4 regions of the Cellvibrio polysaccharolyticus genome follow, and region 2 is predicted to be linked to each of the others. Evidence: predicted binding sites of a transcription regulator. Region 2 holds the regulator's gene; each other region holds the start of a gene.
What was found. The regulator sigma-54, encoded in region 2, starts transcription at its own class of promoters, with help from an activator protein. The targets are predictions, from matches to a motif close to TGGCACANNNNTTGCNNT.
Positions count from the first base shown of each region.

Region 1: the regulator sigma-54 is predicted to act here: its motif matches at 1,917-1,934, upstream of C4F51_RS10480 (flagellar brake protein).
Region 3: the regulator sigma-54 is predicted to act here: its motif matches at 1,975-1,992, upstream of C4F51_RS09315 (flagellar basal body-associated FliL family protein).
Region 4: the regulator sigma-54 is predicted to act here: its motif matches at 2,385-2,402, upstream of nirB (nitrite reductase large subunit NirB).

Region 1 covers NZ_PRDL01000001.1:2,442,386-2,446,954, reverse strand. Annotated here, with positions in the region: gene C4F51_RS10485 (methyl-accepting chemotaxis protein) at 1-974, opposite strand, end outside; gene C4F51_RS10480 (flagellar brake protein) at 1,099-1,863, opposite strand; gene ttcA (tRNA 2-thiocytidine(32) synthetase TtcA) at 2,126-3,019, shown strand; gene C4F51_RS10470 (putative bifunctional diguanylate cyclase/phosphodiesterase) at 3,172-4,569, shown strand, end outside.
Region 2 covers NZ_PRDL01000001.1:1,497,700-1,502,268, reverse strand. Annotated here, with positions in the region: gene lptA (lipopolysaccharide transport periplasmic protein LptA) at 1-50, shown strand, start outside; gene lptB (LPS export ABC transporter ATP-binding protein) at 60-785, shown strand; gene C4F51_RS06415 (RNA polymerase factor sigma-54) at 941-2,530, shown strand; gene hpf (ribosome hibernation-promoting factor, HPF/YfiA family) at 2,660-2,950, shown strand; gene ptsN (PTS IIA-like nitrogen regulatory protein PtsN) at 2,953-3,399, shown strand; gene rapZ (RNase adapter RapZ) at 3,531-4,400, shown strand; gene C4F51_RS06395 (HPr family phosphocarrier protein) at 4,406-4,569, shown strand, end outside.
Region 3 covers NZ_PRDL01000001.1:2,184,215-2,188,783, reverse strand. Annotated here, with positions in the region: gene fliN (flagellar motor switch protein FliN) at 1-389, opposite strand, end outside; gene fliM (flagellar motor switch protein FliM) at 376-1,386, opposite strand; gene C4F51_RS09315 (flagellar basal body-associated FliL family protein) at 1,430-1,939, opposite strand; gene C4F51_RS09310 (flagellar hook-length control protein FliK) at 2,096-3,481, opposite strand; gene C4F51_RS09305 (Hpt domain-containing protein) at 3,622-3,999, opposite strand; gene C4F51_RS09300 (ATP-binding SpoIIE family protein phosphatase) at 3,989-4,569, opposite strand, start outside.
Region 4 covers NZ_PRDL01000001.1:3,934,963-3,939,531, reverse strand. Annotated here, with positions in the region: gene nirB (nitrite reductase large subunit NirB) at 1-2,265, opposite strand, end outside; gene C4F51_RS16625 (cation:proton antiporter) at 2,694-3,983, opposite strand; gene C4F51_RS16620 (flagella assembly protein FlgT middle domain-containing protein) at 4,151-4,569, opposite strand, start outside.

The sequences.
Region 1 (4,569 bases), 940 kb from region 2:
CCGGCGATTACTTCATTACCCTTGCGAACTTCGTTGATCGCCATGCTGGTCGCGGTAGAGGTTTGCGTAGCGCCGCTGGCAACTTCCTGAACCGCAACCGACATTTGTTGCATGGCATTGGCAACATTGGTGGTTTCGCGCTGCTGTGCGGACATGCCGGTGTGAGTGCGCTGCGCCTGGTCGTGCGCTTCTTCAGACTTGATATGCAGTTCTCTGGCAGACTCGCCGAAGCGGCCCAGTGCGGTGCGCAAGCGAGCCTGAATGGCAATTTGTGCCAACATAATTTCGCCGCTGGCATCGCAGCGACCGGAATAGATATAAGCAGCCACCGGATCGGTTAAAAACGCCCGCGCTGCCGCAAGCGGCTGCGAAAGTTTTTTATGGGTAACCCAGAAATTGATAAAACCGGTTAACAAGCTGATGCCAAAAAGCCCCGCCACCATGGATGCACTTAACAGCGAGGTGAGCGAAAAAATACCCAGCAACACTACAAAAGTCAGGGCGCCTGCTTGTATGGCTTCACCGAAAATATGCCAGAGCTTTTCATACCAGGGGTAAATGCCTTTGCCGTTTTGGATACGGGCATAGACCTTCTCGGCGCGTTTAACGATAACCGGGTCGGCTTTGGCGCGCACAGATTCGTAGCCGTAAATCTGGCCTTTTTCGCGCAACGGGGTCACATAGGCATCCACCCAATAGTGGTCACCATTTTTGCAGCGGTTTTTCACCATACCCATCCAGGGGCGGCCTGCCTTTAATGCTGTCCACATCATGCCGAAAGCTTCGGCAGGCATATGCGGGTGGCGCAGAATATTATGGGGCTGGCCCAATAATTCGTCGCGCGTGTAGCCTGCAATCTGGCAGAAATAGTCATTGCAAAATTGAATATTTCCCCGGGTGTCGGTTGAGGAAACAATCTCATTATTATTCGAAACGAAGACTTCTCTACCGGTTATCGGACCGTTATTACGCATGGAAAAATCCTTACAAAAGTCAGCGAACGCTACGCGTTTAGCGCTGGAAACAGAGGCATTTTATTAAGCTGCCTTCAAAGGTAATCGGCCTGAAGCGCGAATAGTTTAGCCTTGTTTCCTGTTCTCAGGCTGCCCGCTGACGAAAATTTTTAATAGAGGAATTTTTGTTTATAAATTCGTCAATTACTGCTCTCTTTTCTTCAGAAAGCGTCAGAAACTCCAATCGCAAGCGCGTGCTTCGGTAGGGCGTGCGGTTGGGTGACAATCCTCTGACGCGCGCGCGCGCCTGAATGCGAATATCGTTCAACATAAATTCGCACAGCGGCAGCTCTTCGCCCTGCTGAAAAAAGTCTTCCAGCGAGCCTGCCAGCAGAATACACATGCCGCCCGCTGACAAATTTTCGATGGTGCCGTAGCGAACATCATCATTAAAGGCGCGCAGCTTGCCCGACAGGGCGCTGGCTCCAAACAAATTCAGGCGTCGATATTCGCGGCGCGAATGCCACACAGGATTATGCGGAAAGGTGATGGCAAAACCTTGAATGCCGAGGTGCTCGCCGGTGGCAATCACCGTGGCGGTGAACTTCAGCTGTTTTTCGCGGGAGCGATAAATAAATTCAAGCTGGCTGCCGGTTTCCAGTAAACGTTGTGACGGAAATAAATCATCAAACCATATCACGCCATTTTCATCATCAATGGATAGGATAAGCGTCTGATAGGAGCGTTGGCTGCCTTCAAAATACACTTCCAGTCGCTGGCGCTGTTCAAACAGATCCAGCAATGGACCGGGTGTCAGGTAAACGGGTGCCACCCGCGGGCGCTCCGATTTGCCGGATCCTGCAAAGGAAGGTTTGGAAAATTTGGTCAATAAACCCTGGATGAATGACATAACCTGATCCGATAAGGGCGTAAACCCGTGATTCGAGGGTGCTTTTTAGTGAGAAAGCAAAGGTTGTGCCAGGAGGAAAGTGCACCAAAACGGCGATTTGGACCGTGAAGAGGCAAATAATGAGCACTTTTGAGAGGCTATTGGCGGCGAGTGGCAAACTATTGCCGCCAAAGGGAAATTACCGCCGGAGACATTCCCCCGTGCGCATAAAAACCGTACAATGGCGGTTTTTCCTCTACATCCGGTTGTCACGCAAATCACTATGAAAGCATTTCCTGTCCGTAAAGAGCGCCTCGAATTTAACAAGCTGCAAAAGCGGTTACGCCGTCTTGTTGGAAGCGCCATTGCCGATTACAACATGATCGAGGAAGGCGACAAAATCATGGTATGCCTGTCGGGCGGCAAAGACTCCTACGCCATGCTCGATGTACTGCTCAGTATGCAGAAAACGGCGCCGATCCATTTCGACATTGTTGCCGTCAATATGGACCAAAAGCAGCCTGGTTTTCCCGAACATATCTTGCCGGAATACCTGACGGCGCTGGGCGTACCTTTTCATATCATTGAAAAGGATACCTACAGCGTCGTGAAAGAGCTGGTTCCCGAAGGTAAAACCACCTGCGGATTATGCTCCCGCCTGCGTCGCGGTACTTTATATGGTTTCGCGGATGAAATCGGGGCGACCAAAATTGCGCTGGGCCATCATCGTGATGACATTATTGAAACTATGTTTTTGAATTTGTTTTACGGTGGCAAGATCAAAGCCATGCCGCCCAAGCTGCTGTCCGACGACAAACGCAATATTGTGATTCGCCCGATGGCCTATTGCAGCGAAGAAGACCTGGTAGACTTTGCCGAACAAAAAGGCTTCCCGATTATTCCCTGCAACCTGTGCGGTTCCCAGGAAAACCTGCAGCGGCAGGTGGTCAAGCAGATGTTGCACACCTGGGAGGCACAATACCCGGGCCGTACCGAAACCATTTTCTCAGCCATTAAAAACATCATTCCATCGCAAATGGCTGATGTGAATTTATTCGACTTTATCAATTTGAAAACCGACGCTACCGCGGCAGCCACCAGTGATGATTCGGATCTGTTTGCGGCGGTAAAACCGGACAGCGGTGTGCAATTTATCAACGGATTCCAGATACAGTAATGCTTACGCTGATGTGCAGAATGCGAACAACAAGGCCGCCGGTTTACGCCGGATCGGCCTTTTATTATTTCCTCAGACCGGGCGCTTGATGATGAACCGGTGTAGCCAGAAAAATATGATAAAAAACTGGACTCTGTTATGGAATTACACCTTTGAATAAAACCGGCACGCCTTCGTTTTTTGATGGTATTTCGTTCCAGCTGGCGAAAATAGGCATCATCGTTGCGTTTGTTCTCAGCTTTCTGATGAACTCGGTGCAGCTTTACCTCGATTACCACAATCAGCAGCGGGAATTTGACAGCCTGATTGAGCGGGTTATTGAGGTGGCCACACCGCCCGCAGCACGTTCGGTGCAAACACTCGACGATGAACTCTCCGACGAAGTGGTGAATGGCCTGCTGCGTTACGGATTTATTTACGAAGTAGAAATTGCCGATGAGGTGGGTAATATTCTCGCGCAGGGCAGTTCACGCCGCGAGCATTCGCCCACCCGCTGGCTAACCGATCGCATTACCGAAGGTACTCAGGAATACCGCGCCAATTTGCCCATTGCCGGCTACACCGATGGCATTGCTGGCAGCATCCGTTTCTCGGTGGATATGGATCAGGCGTTAGCCGGTTTTTACAACCGCTCCAAATATGCGCTGGTGGCCGGTGTATTGCGCAACATGTTGCTGGTGTCGCTGCTGTTCTTTGTTTTTTATCTCACGCTCACCAAACCTATCGCACGTATTGCCCGTGAAATCAATCTGATCAACTCCGATCAGCCTGGCTTGCAACGGCTTACTCCGCTGCCGCCCGATCGCAAGGATGAGCTGGCACTGCTGGTTTCAAGCAGTAATGAATTGCTGGATATTGTCGAGTTATCGCTTGCCAAGCGCCGCGCGGTAGAGCTGGCGCTGCGCAAAAGTGAAGAGCATTTACGACAGATTATCGATAGCTTGCCGGTGATGATCGGGGCCCGAAATATCGCTGGTTATTACTTGTTCGCTAACAAAGCGCTGGCCGATGAGCTGGGTTTTTCCCGCGAAGAGATGCGTACCTTGCACGTGCGGCAATTGCTGAAAAATTCGGTATTCGAAATTGATACCATGCTGCAAAACGATTATCGCGTTATTCAGGGTGATGAAGAGCTGGATGTGATTGAAGAGCGCTTTATCACCGCCACCGGCAAACAGCTGTTCCTGCAAACCCATATTATGCCGCTGGCCTTTTACGATGAAAAAGTCGCCCTGATTGTATCGGTCGATGTGACCGAACGAAAAAATGCTCAGGCAAAAATGGAATACATGGCGCATCACGATGCGCTGACCGGGTTGCCTAACCGGGTGCAACTGGTGGAGCGGCTTGAGCACGAGTTGCGCAGGGCAGAGCGACACGGTTATTTCGGTGCGGTGTTGTTTATCGACCTTGACCAGTTTAAAACCATTAACGATTCTCTTGGTCATCCGGTTGGCGATAAAGTGTTGCAGGAAGTTGCCACACGCCTGGTAAAAACCGTGCGTGAAGAAGATCTGGTTGCCCGTCTGAGCGGTGACGAATTTGTGGTT
Region 2 (4,569 bases):
GCAAGCGCATTGAAATCATCATTCCACCGCAAACCATTCAGGAAAACTGATCAGGACTTATGGCTACTCTTTACGCTCGTAACCTTGCCAAAAGCTACAAAAAGCGCAAGGTCGTTATTGATGTCTCCCTGTCTGTCAGCAGCGGCACGATTGTAGGCCTGCTCGGCCCCAACGGCGCAGGAAAAACCACCTGCTTTTATATGATTGCCGGGTTGATTACCGCCGACAACGGCCGCGTACTGCTCGACGACAAGGATTTAACCCACCTGCCCATCCATGGTCGTGCACGCGCCGGTATCGGTTATTTACCCCAGGAAGCTTCGGTATTTCGAAAGCTGTCGGTAGCCGACAACATCATGGCAATTCTGGAAACCCGTAGCGATCTCGACAGAAAGCAGCGTCTGGCCAAACTGGACTCATTGCTGCAGGAATTTCACATCACTCACATTCGGGACAGTCTCGGCATGGCACTGTCAGGTGGCGAACGCCGCCGGGTGGAAATTGCCCGCGCCCTGGCCACAGAGCCCCGCTTTATTTTGCTGGATGAACCTTTTGCCGGGGTTGACCCCATCTCGGTCAATGACATCAAGCAAATCGTAAGACACCTGAAAGATCGCGGTATCGGGGTATTGATTACCGATCACAATGTGCGCGAAACCCTCGATATCTGCGAAACGGCCTATATCGTCAGTGAAGGTCACATTATCGCCGAAGGCACTGCCGAGACAGTTTTGGCCAATAACAAAGTGCGTGAGGTGTATCTGGGCGAGAATTTCCGCCTTTGATTGAAGATTTATTTGACGCCAGGGCCTTGACTTTTGCAAATAACACACAACAAGGCACAAACATTGCTTAGCCTTGTTGCTTGCGAGATCAAGGCTGTCTAAACTCTACTTCATCGACCACTGTTCTCGTCTAAGCAGGATCAGCTTTTTAAACGATGAAGCAATCTCTCCAGTTAAAGCTCGGTCAACAACTGACCATGACTCCGCAGCTGCAACAGGCCATTCGCCTGCTGCAGCTCTCCACACTGGATCTGCAACAGGAGATACAGGAAGCCCTCGACTCCAACCCGATGCTGGAGATGGAAGACAGCTTCGACAACCCTCCTGAATCCGCCGAAAAAGACGACCTTGATTACACACGCCAGGCTGAAATAGCCGCTGACCTGCCGGGTGACCGCCCGCTGAGTGATGCCCACTCTTCTTCGTCTGACAGCAGCGAAAACTTCTCTGATCACGACAGTGACTTCCGGGAAACTGACAGCTTCAATGAAAGCGATGGCTTTTCCGAAAGTGATGTCGTGGGCGAATGGAATGAATCCATCCCTACCGACTTGCCGGTAGATACCAGCTGGGATGACGTTTACCAGACATCCAGCTCCGGTAGCAGCAACTTTGAAAATGATGACAACGACTTCGAAAGCCGTCGGGCTGCGGTCGATTCCATCTACGACCACCTGATGTGGCAACTGAACCTCACGCCATTTTCCGATCGCGATTATCTGATTGCGCTGGCCATTATCGACGCCGTTGAACCTGGCGGCATGCTGTCGGTTTCTCTGGACGATATTTTTGAAGGCCTGGCTGCCGAACTGGAAGAGCTGGAACTGGACGAAGTGGTCGCCGTTCAACATCGCCTGCAACAATTTGACCCTTGCGGCGTTTGCAGCCAGAACCTTGCCGAATGCCTGCTGGTGCAACTGCAACAATTCCCGACGGATACGCCCTTCCTCGAAGCCGCCAAAACCATCTGCAAAAATTATTTGCCGCTGCTTGGCAGCCGCGACTATCGCCAGCTGATGCGCAAAACCCGGCTCAAGGAAAATGAACTGGGCCAGGCAGTTTTGCTCATCCAGGGGTTGAACCCCCGCCCTGGTGACATTATTGCCAGTGGCGATACCGAATATGTAGTACCGGACGTGTTTGTTGAAAAACGCGATGGCCGCTGGATCGTCGAGCTGAACCCGGATATCGCACCTCGCCTGCGAATCAACGCCAACTATGCCTCTATGGTCAAGCGCGCCGATTCCAGTAGCGACAACACTTTTTTGAAAGACAACCTTCAGGAGGCGCGCTGGTTTTTAAAAAGCCTGCAGAGCCGCAACGAAACCCTGCTGAAAGTTGCCAGCTGTATTGTTGAAAAACAACGCGGCTTTCTTGAATACGGCGCCGAGGCCATGAAGCCGCTGGTGCTGCACGACATCGCAGAAATTGTGCAGATGCATGAGTCCACTATTTCACGCGTAACCACACAAAAATTCATGCACACGCCGCAAGGCATTTTTGAGCTGAAGTATTTTTTCTCCAGCCATGTGAGCACTGAAGGTGGTGGCGAGTGTTCTTCAACCGCGATTCGTGCACTGATTAAAAAACTGATCAGCGCCGAAAATGCGAAAAAACCATTGAGCGACAGTAAAATCACCGACCTGCTGGCCGAGCAGGGAATTCAGGTAGCCCGTCGCACTATTGCAAAATACCGGGAGTCGTTAAACATCCCGCCGTCCAACGAGCGGAAATCGTTGATGTAATCGCACCGATCAGGAAACGTTATTTATTCTCAAATTTGAAGTTCAATGCGAACCAATAAAAGAGTAAATAATCAGATAAAAAGACGGATTGAAAAATCCATTGATATCGCCAACAAAGAGGAAGTATCCATGCAGATTACGATTAATGGCCATCACCTGGAAGTCACTGAAGCCCTTAAGCAGTACGTAGAAACCAAACTGGAAAAGCTGGATAACCACCACGACAAAATTACTTCTGTGCATGTCATCCTTGGGGTTGATCACCTCGATCAAAAAGCGGAAGCCACGGTGCACGTCAGCGGTAAGGATTTATTTGCTGATGCCGTAGAAGCGGATATGTATGCGGCCATTGATAAACTGGCGGACAAACTGGATCGCCAACTGATTAAACACAAAGAAAAATTACGTAGCCATCGTTAACCATGACAATCCCGGAACTGATTACGCCCGATCGCACCCTGTGTGCTATTGAAGGTGTTAGCAAGAAACGCACCCTGGAAATTCTCGCCAATACCATTGCACGCGCCGTACCCTCTATTAATGCCGATGAAGTTTTTCGTCGGCTGATAGCCAGGGAACGCCTGGGATCTACCGGCATCGGTTTCGGGATAGCCTTACCGCATTGCCGCATGGAATGCGGCAGTAAAGCGATAGGCGCCCTGATTACTCTGAAACAACCTATTGAGTTTGATGCAATTGACGGCCAGAAAGTGGATATTTTATTCGCTATGCTGGTACCGGAAAATGCTAATGCAGAACACCTTGATACCCTATCCTCTCTGGCTCGTTCGCTTAATGACGCGGGTTTTCGTGATTCCTTGCGCCAGGCGGACAGTGATCAGGCTCTCTTTCAGGCGGCTGTTTCATAATTTAACCGGCACCGGAATTTGCCGCTTGCCCTGAACGTTTTTTTTATTCATCCTGAGCCACGCCCTGGATAACCGGAGCCGTTTCAGGATTTCAGCGGATCTTTCCTTAATACGCCGAGCAGGATTTTACTATGCATCTCGTCATCGTCAGCGGACTGTCAGGTTCAGGAAAAAGTACTGCCTTGCACGTGCTGGAAGATGTTGGCTTTAATTGCATAGACAATTTACCGATCAGCCTGCTGCCACCCTTGATTGCCCAGATTCAGGCCCATCAAAATAATGAGCAGCGCTTTGCTATTGGTATTGATGTACGCAACGCCTGGCAAGATTTGACGGAATTCCCCGACGTTATCGACTCGCTGAAAACCGCCGGCATGACGTTTCAGGTGCTCTTTCTCGATGCGCAACCCCATGTGCTGGTGCAAAGATTCAGTGAAACCCGGCGCAAACATCCGCTGAGTGACAAACACACCAATCTGGCCGAAGCCATCGCTACAGAACAGCGATTGCTGGAGCCGGTGAGAGATAATGCGGATCAGGTGCTGGATACCAGCAACCTGAACTTGCATGAGCTGCGCGATCTGGTTAAAGAGCGCGTGGTAGGTCGCCACGAATCTACCATGGCGATTTTATTTGAATCCTTCGGTTTCAAACACGGCTTGCCGGTCAATGCCGACATCGTATTTGATATGCGCTGCCTGCCCAATCCACACTGGAAAGCGCATTTACGGCCACAAACCGGTAAAGACGCCGAGGTTATCGATTTTCTGGAAGAACAACCGGCGGTTCAGGAGATGTACGATGATATCGAGCGCTATCTGACCCGCTGGTTACCCCGCTACCAGGCCAATAACCGCAGTTATATCACCATTGCCATTGGTTGTACCGGTGGCCAGCACCGCTCGGTCTATTTGAGCGAGCGGCTGCAAAAACATTTTGATCATACCTTCAGCGATGTTCAGGTCAGGCATCGCGATATATTCAAACACAAGAAAGCCTGACAATTATGCTGAATAAAACTGTCACCATCGTGAACCAGCGCGGACTGCATGCACGGGCGTCGGCCCGTTTTACCAGTACGGCGACACGGTTTAATGCTGCTATGCGAGTGCGCATTCACTCACCCGACAACAGCGGCGCCTGGTCAGATGCCACCAGTATTATGTCGTT
Region 3 (4,569 bases), 690 kb from region 2:
ATACGCTCGGAGGGGCTGATAACATCGGTCATGCGGATGCCGAATTTTTCGTTCACCACCACCACTTCACCGTGGGCGATGAGTGTGCCATTAACCAGTACATCCAGCGGCTCACCAGCAAGACGATCCAGCTCAATAACCGAGCCCTGGTTCAGTTGCAGCAGGTTGCGAATGGTGATCGAGGTGCGCCCTACTTCCATGGAAATGCTCACTGGAATATCGAGAATGACATCCAGATCCGGGTTGTGAATATTTTTTTCCGATTCAACATGCAGCTCGTCCAATGGCACGCGACTGACATCAATCGCGTCCACCGCTGCCTGTTCCTGCATGGCAGCGGCCCAATCATCGGCCATGGAATCCTGATCAATGTCATCATTTGTTGTCATCGGGTACTCCTCCGGTTGCCGTAATATTTTGTGTATGACTTCTGTCGATAAAGTCGTTAATTTTTAATGCCAGATTGCCCTTATGCTGGCCGAGCTCGGCACGAAACATAGGAACCCCATTGGCGGTAATGACATGTACGTCAGAAAACTCAATCGGGATCACATCACCGGCTTTGAGTGCGGCAACATCGCGCAGCGAAATATCGCGACGGGCGATATCGCATTCGAGATCAACGCGGGCGGTCAATACATCTTCCCGCAGTGCTTTTTCCCAGCGTTCGTCCTGTTCATCGCTATCGCTTTGCAAACCCGCATCCAGCACTTCGCGGATTGGCTCGATCATCGAGTAAGGCATAGTGATATGAATTTCACCGCCGCCGCCATCCAGCTCTACGTGAAAGGTGCTTACCACCACCACTTCACTGGGGCTGACAATGTTGGCCATGGAGGGATTCACTTCGGAGTTAATGTACTCGAAGTTGATGGGCATAATGGCTTTCCAGGCTTCGGCAAGATCCACGAAAGCCTGATTCAACACCATTTGAATAACGCGTAATTCTGTCGGGGTAAATTCACGGCCTTCGATTTTGGCATGGCGACCATCACCACCAAAAAAGTTATCAACCAGTTTGAATACCAGCCGGGCGTCGAGAATAATCAGCGCCGTGCCACGCAAAGGACGAAACTTCACCATATTAAGGCTGGTGGGCACATAAAGCGTGTGCACGTATTCGCCAAATTTTTGAATCTGCAAACCGCCCACCGAAACATCCGCGGTGCGCCGCAGCAAATTAAACAAACTGATACGCGTGTAGCGGGCAAAACGTTCGTTGATCATTTCCAGCGTGGGCATACGCCCACGAACAATCCGATCCTGACTGGTCAGGTCATAGGAGCGAACTGAACCCGAGTCCTGATCGGCATCGGTGTTGATATCGCCGTCATCAACACCGTGCAATAACGCATCAATTTCATCTTGTGATAATAAATCTTGCACAATGAATACCCTTCAATCGCCTCAGCGGCCATTTTTTATCGTGTTATTGCATCACAAAACTGGTGAACAAAACCTGCTCTACCCCGGCTTTACCAATTTCTTTTTGCAACACTGCCTGCACATTGGCCAACGCCTGTTCGCGCAACGCCTCTTTACCTTCAATAGTTTGCAGGGTTTCAAAATTCTGGGCGCTGAACAACATGACCAGGCTATTGCGAATAGCAGGTTTGTGTAAATCCAGCGCGGCGGAAACATCGGCATCACGAATTAACAAGGCGACGTCGGTTTGTAAAAACCGCTGGCGGCCGCCAACGGAAAAGTTCGCCACAAAGGCAGGAGGCAGAGCGTAATAGATGGCCGGTTTTTTGACGGCTGCCGCGTCGCTTTGTGTAGCAGGCGTGGTATCCGAAGAGCCCAACCCGACCACCGCCAGCGTGCCGCCAACAGAAATACCGACCAGAGCGATAGCCGCTACCGCGATCATCAGGTATTTTTTTCGATTATTTACTTTGGGCGCTGCGCCGTCTGCCGGTTTGCCCGTGTCCTTTGCCATGTCAAAAGCCCGTCGTTAATCATGCTTGATTGGGTTCAGCAATACCCATGCCAGCCCGATATTTAACCAGCTCGGGAAAATATCGGGTTGGAGCGCAGTATACGGCCTGAATGGCGACAGTGATATTGGCAATAACGGAGAAATAACGGACTGGCGTCAGGCGTAATGATCTACCAGACGAATAATGCGAGCGGTGGCGGCCTGCTCTTCTTCATCACCGGGTTCGGCATTGCTGCCATTGCCACCACCAGAGGATTGTTCCTGATCGCGCCGGGAAAATGCCTGATCGGAAACGCCCACGTCCAGCGACATGCCATTTTCGGCAAACATTTCCCGCAAACGGTTGGCTTGCTGATCCAGCACGTCGCGCACATTGGGGTTTTGGCTAACAAAATTGACTTGCACATGGTCATTTTGCACCTGAATGCGCACCTGTAACGGCCCCAGCTCTGGCGGGTCGAGACGTATTTCAGCGGATGGCAGATTTTGCGCCGATAGCCACATAACGCGGTTGACCACCGCCTGATTCCATTGCGGGTGCCCCATTGGCACACCCACCTGGGATTGCACCGTAAAACCGCGCCCCGTTACCGCCAGGCTTTCTGCAGCCCGCGTGGTTTCAGCAATCACTGCGGTGGTGGGAGGTGCTGTGCGCGTTTCGGCTGGCGGAGCCGTGTTTGCATCAGTGGGCAGCGACGTGCGCGACGCCGACCCGCTCGCCCTGGCAAGCAAGCCCTCTTCCGCAGGCAGCCCATCATCAGCGCCGGCAATGGAATCATCCACTACCGGCGCACCGCTTGATTTGCCAGCCTCGACGGTGACTTTGTTGGCCGTTAACACTGCCGATTCCGATGTGTTCGCGGCGGCATCTGTCCGGGCATTGGCCGGCGCACCTTGCAAGGCTACCTGAGGTGTTGGCGCAGCCTCGTCGGTCTCAACGGCAATAGCCACGGGTTCTTCCTCAACCGGAGCGTCTGTTTCCTCTTCCGGTTTCAGCAGTTCTTCAGGCAGTGGTTCTTCCGTATCAACCTCTGCCAGCAGAGATTCCCCGTCAAGCGGATCAGTCTCGTCGGTAACCACCTGATCCGGAACGCCGTTAGCCAGCAGTAAAACACCCGGGGCGGTATCTTCAAGCGGCAGCGCTGTCTGGCTGGCATCGGTTAAGGGCGCGGCTGTTGAGGTTTCTTCCACAGCGGCGAGTTCAGTATTTTCTGTCGTTAAGGGTTTGGAAGGCGACGTGTCCGGTTCGTTTTTATTCGCCGCTGCCGGTCTTTTTTCAGTGGCCTGTTCGGCACGCAGCGGTGCGCTGTCTTTGGCGGCAGCTGCCGCTGGTCGGGGAGTTGATGGCTCACGAGGATTTGGGGGAGCTGGACGCTCCTGCGTTGAACGGGCAACTTTTTGCCGCGCCTGCTGCAAGGTATTTTCAAAGGAGTTGTTACTACCTGCGCCGCCGAAATCTACGCTTACCGCTGTTTTGGTATTCGAGGCGCGGGTAAATGCCGCGTTGGCGGTCGATTGTGAAATACCGGATCCGTTATTCATGCCTTCTCTCGTGTAATGATCACGCTCTCACAGCGGCAAAGATTGGCCGCTACAGGCGGGACGTGAAAACCCGAAAGGTAAAATGCAAAGGCAGTGCCAATCCGCCATAAACGGCCCGGCGGTTGACAGGTAACTGAGAGTCAGCCTGAAAAATTCGCGCCGATTAATATGACGCCGGTTTCTTCCTGTAGTGCTTGTGCGGATGCGTTGATGGATTGCTGCAAGTTTACCAGCATGTGCCCGGTCGCCTCGCTGGCCAGGTTCATGCTTGTTGCGGTTGATTCGATCTCCTGGCAAACCGCGTTAAGCGCCAGCAAGCCCAAATTACTGCCACTGCCTTTCAGGCTGTGCGCTGTGCGGCGCACGGCATCGTGATCATCGTTGCGAACGGCTTCGTGCAGTTGTGCCATTTTTTCGCCCGCATCCTGCCACCAGGCATTAAGGAGCGCGGCAAAATCCTCTTCCATAATCAGGCGCAATGAGGTCAGTACTTCACGATCAAGCGTATTAACGGACATGGTCGACCTCTTTTTCGCGGTTGTCGGTTTCGCCCCAGACATAATGGACTTCAATGTCATTGCCATTTCCATGAAACTTCATGTCGTGGCAGAGCTTTGATAAAAGATAAAGACCTCGCCCACTCCACTGGTTGGCATCGCCAGCCTCAGGCGCACGGTGATAATCAAAACCGTCACCGCTATCCCGCACCCGAATGACCAGTCGCCCGCCGTGGTGTTCTGCCGAGCAATCAAAAGAAAGCGCAATAAAGGCGCCTTCATGCGGTTGCTGCAAGCGCTCTTCGCGCAATTGATAATAGTTTTTGAAACCATCCGGTTGTTGTTTGATGGCCGAATCCAGTTTCAAAATACCATGCTCTAGTGCATTGGAATAAAGCTCGGCGAGAATGGTGTAAAGCGATGTAGCAGAACCTTGCAACCCCGGTACTTCCATTAAAATTTGCAACAGCAGCGGTAATGGATCAAATACCTTGAACGTGGCCGGCTGAATTTCAAAAGCCAGTTGCCATTGATGCAAACGCCCGGTCATCGCCTTGGACTCCGGCCGATCATGGGAACCCGGGTCGAGCG
Region 4 (4,569 bases), 2.4 Mb from region 2:
AGTGCGCTGCAATTTGTCGGCAGTGCGAATGTAGAACATCAGCACGCGGTCGATGTAACGAATCAGCGTTGCATCATCGAGGTCAGTGGCAAACAATTCGGCGTGACGCGGGCGCATACCGCCGTTGCCGCACACGTACAGGTTCCAGCCATTTTCGGTGGCAATCACGCCGATGTCCTTGCTCTGCGCTTCCGCACATTCGCGGGTGCAACCGGACACGGCAAATTTCAATTTGTGCGGTGCGCGCAAACCTTTGTAGCGGTGCTCAATGTCCAGCGCCATTTGCACGCTGTCCTGCACACCGTAACGACACCAGGTGCTACCGACGCAGGATTTAACGGTGCGGGTAGATTTGCCGTAGGCGTGGCCGGTTTCAAAACCGGCGGCAATTAATTCACTCCAGATGTCCGGCAGTTCATGCAATTGCGCGCCGAATAAATCGATACGCTGGCCACCGGTAATTTTGGTGTAGAGATCGTATTTTTTGGCCACCTGGCCGATGGCGATTAACGCATCCGGAGTAATTTCTCCGGCGGGAATACGCGGTACGATGGAGTAGGTACCGTTTTTCTGCATGTTGGCCATGAAGGTGTCGTTGGTGTCTTGCAAAGGCACCAGCGCGCTGTTCATGATCGGGCGGTTCCAGCAAGAGGCGAGAATGGAGCCCACGGCAGGTTTGCAAATGGTGCAGCCGAGGTGCCCTTTGCCGTGGCGAGCGAGCAGTTCATCAAAACTTTCGATGGCTTCCACGCGCACAATGTCGTACAGCTCCTGGCGGGTGTAGCTGAAGTGTTCGCACAAACTTTTATCAACTTCCACGCCGCGCGCGGTGAGTTCGTGTTCAAAAACCTGCTTCAACAAAGCCGCACAGCCGCCGCAACCGGTGGCTGCTTTGGTGCAGCTTTTTAATTCAGCAATGTCCTGGCAACCGGCATCAACTGCATCGCAAATCGCGCCTTTGCTAACGTTGTGGCAAGAGCAAATGGTAGCGGTGGCGGGCAGCGCATCAACACCCAATGCCGGTGTTGCACTGTTGCTTGGCAAAATCAGTCCGGCCGGGTCGGCGGGTAAATCAATGCCGTTATTCACGTATTGCAACAAGGTGTCGTAGTAGCTGTTGTCGCCAACCAGAATAGCGCCCAGCGCTTTTTTGCCATCGGCAGAAACGACCAGGCGGCGATAACAGGCGTTGGCTTCGTCAATAAAACGGTAGCTGCGTGAGCCGGGGGTGTTGCCCGCCGCATCGCCAATGGAGCCTACGTCTACACCGAGTAATTTCAGTTTGGTGGACATGTCGGCACCGGTAAAAGGCGAAGACGGTTGCTGGCACAGCAGTGCCGCCACGTTTCTCGCCATTTGGTAACCGGGTGCAACCAGTCCGAAAATGCGTTCGTTCCAGGCCGCACATTCACCAATCGCGTAAATGGATTCATCGCTGGTGCGGCAATCGTTGTTGATGCTGATACCGCCACGGGGCGCGATGTCCAGATGGCATTGACGAGCCAGATGATCTTGCGGGCGAATACCGGCGGAGAAAACAATCAGGTCGGTTTCCAGCAAGGTGTCGTCGGCAAATTGCATCTGGTAGCGGTATTCGTTGCCGGCAACAATCGCCTGGGTGGCTTTGTTCAAATGCACCGATACGCCGAGTTCTTCGATACGCGCTTTCAGGGCGCCACCGCCTTCGCCATCCAACTGTACCGGCATCAAACGCGGAGCAAATTCCACGACATGGGTTTCAAGGCCGAGGCTGCGTAAGGCATTGGCGGCTTCGAGGCCGAGCAGACCACCACCGATCACCACGCCACGGCGCGAAACGTTGGCAGCGGCGCGAATGCTGTCGAGGTCATCGAGGGTGCGATACACCAGACGCGCATCACCTTCGGCACCTTCAATGGGCGGCACGAAAGGATAGGAACCGGTGGCCAGCACCAGGGTGTGGTAAGCGAAATTTCCTTTCGAGGTAATCAGCTGTTTGGCGGTACGGTCAATTTCCTGTACCTGCAAGCCGGAAAACAGCGTGATGCCTGGAGCCTGATACAGCGACGCGTCACTCAACGCCAGCGATTCTGCATCGCGGCCGTTGAAATATTCGGACAGGTGTACCCGGTCGTAGGCTCTGCGGCTTTCTTCGCCGAAGACATGGATTTGATAATGTTGCAGCGCACCCTGTGCCAGAAGTTGCTCGACACAGTGATGACCCACCATGCCATTACCAACAATGGCCAGCACCGGCAGGGACGAATTTGTTGTATTTGTTTTCATGGTTTTCCACGGTTCTCCGGTTTTTTTAAGCAAAAAAAAGGCGCCTTGACCTTTCGGTCAGGGCGCCATTGCCGGTATCTCAATCTGTCGTGCCGAGTGATGTTCGACACAAAGGGTATTTAGCAAGCGGTGTGCCAGAAATGGTTTTGTCAGTAACTAAAAGGCATTGCCGGTTGTTTCGCCAGAGAAAAGCACCTTGCAGCGAAAAATCAGTCAGTGAATCGCTTCACATCAGTGCAGACCAGGCGGTTTTTGCACCTGATTGAAGCTGGAAGAATTTTTTGCCTTTGGAAAGAGATTGCTGAATCGCAATGAGACCGGCGAACGGCGTAACTGAAGGGCGGCAGCGCGTTATCGTGAAGGGCAGACAATCTTACGGAAGACTCCCGGTAACTGCACAGAGGCAGATACCGGGAAGCAAAGCAGGTTTAACTGCTGGAATGTTGCGGTACTGCGTCCAGCTCGCCGGAAGCGCGCGCCTTTTTGCCGTATACGGCTTCAAACAGCGGCGATGCCATCAGCGTGGTAACAATGGCCATCAGCACCAGCATGGAGAAAAGTGCAGGGCCAATCACCCCGGCTTGCAGGCCGATGTTGATAATAATCAGCTCCATCAAACCACGGGAATTCATCAGTGCGCCAATGCCCAGTGCGGTGCGATTGTCTTCACCGCATAAACGCGCCGCCGCCCAGCAGGCACCAAATTTGGCTAAAACAGAACCCGCCAAAACCACACCGGCGATGGCCAGCAATTCGATACTGTTGACCATGGTCAGCTGGGTGTTAAGGCCTGAGTAGGTGAAGAACATCGGCAGCAACACCACGACCGCGAATGGCTCCAGTTTTTCCCTTACCTGGGCGCTCAGTACACCGCGCGGCATGACGGCGCCTAACAGGAAGCCGCCGAACACCGCATGCAAACCAATGTAGTCTGCAACCCAGGCAGACAACATAAACAGCATCAACACAATAGAGAGCAGTGTTGAACTGAGTGGTTTGCCTTCAGCATGTTCTTTGGCGGCGAGACGCTCCAGCGGAGCCAGCAATTTCGGGCCGAGTAAAATCATAAAGCCGGCAAATAAAATACCGCCGCCGATGGCTGCAATAGCAACACTACTGCCGGCACCGAAGCTGGCCAAAACAATCGCCAGCACACACCAGGCGGCGGCATCGTCAATGGCACCGGCGGAGAGCGTCAAAGTACCCAGCCGGGTATGGCTCAAGCCGCGTTCATGAATAATGCGCGCCAGCATTGGGAAGGCGGTAATGGCGATAGCGGCACCCATAAACAGCGTGGCGTTAAAGCGGGTGGCGCTATCGGAGAACAATCCGGGCACCGTCATCAGCCAGGGTGTGATGGCGATGGCGACCAGAAAAGGTACCGCCATACCCGAGACAGAAACCGCCATGGCGCTACGCGCGTTACTGCGGAAATGTGCGGTGTTAAAACCGAGACCCACCAGAAACATGTACAGGCCAACGCCTAATTGAGCGCCTACATAAAGCGTGCCTTTGTTTTCCGGTGGGAAAATGTACGCCTGAATTTCCGGTAAAAAATACCCGAACAGCGATGGCCCGAGAATAACGCCGGCGATCATCTCGCCAACCACCTGGGGTTGTTTAAAGTATGTTCGGCCTATCCAGCCCACCGTGCGGCAGGTGAGCAAAATGAAGAACATCTGCAAAAAGAAGGTTATCGAGAGTTGTGCAATTGACATGGTATGACGTGTCCGATGAAGGGGCAGCGACCCTGGTTATAGTTATTAAATGCTGCCGGTGGCCCTGGTGCGCAGGAACCGGCGTCCGGCAGCTTAAAACGTGCTTTCGGGCGCCTGCGATAAATTTTCTCTATGGCAATCGGCAGCGGCTGGTCGGATAACGGCGATCAGGGGGAGATAGCCACAAACCGGCCGGTCAGCGGGCCACGTTGTTCTATGCGGGCGATACTGTGAGAGGGATAAACCTCAACCAGTTGCACCGGTATTTCCTGACGGATGAGTCGTACATCGTAATGCTGGTAAACGCCGGTAATGGGGTATTGGCTCAGTTGGTAGAGGTTGAGAATATCGCCGTTGCGCAAACCGTGGTTGGCACCGCTGTGCACCACCAGCGTCGCCTGTCCCTCGCGTAATTCGACCGGTGCCACATGCGGTTGGCAGCGAATGGCGGTTACCAGCTCATCGCGGGCGTGTTGCAGCAATTGCCAGACTTGCTCGCCGTAATCTGACTGGCGGAACCGCGTGGAATCAAAGCCGATATCGCCATAACGCCGCGCCGGCCAGATGCCGGTGGTGCGGTAGGTGT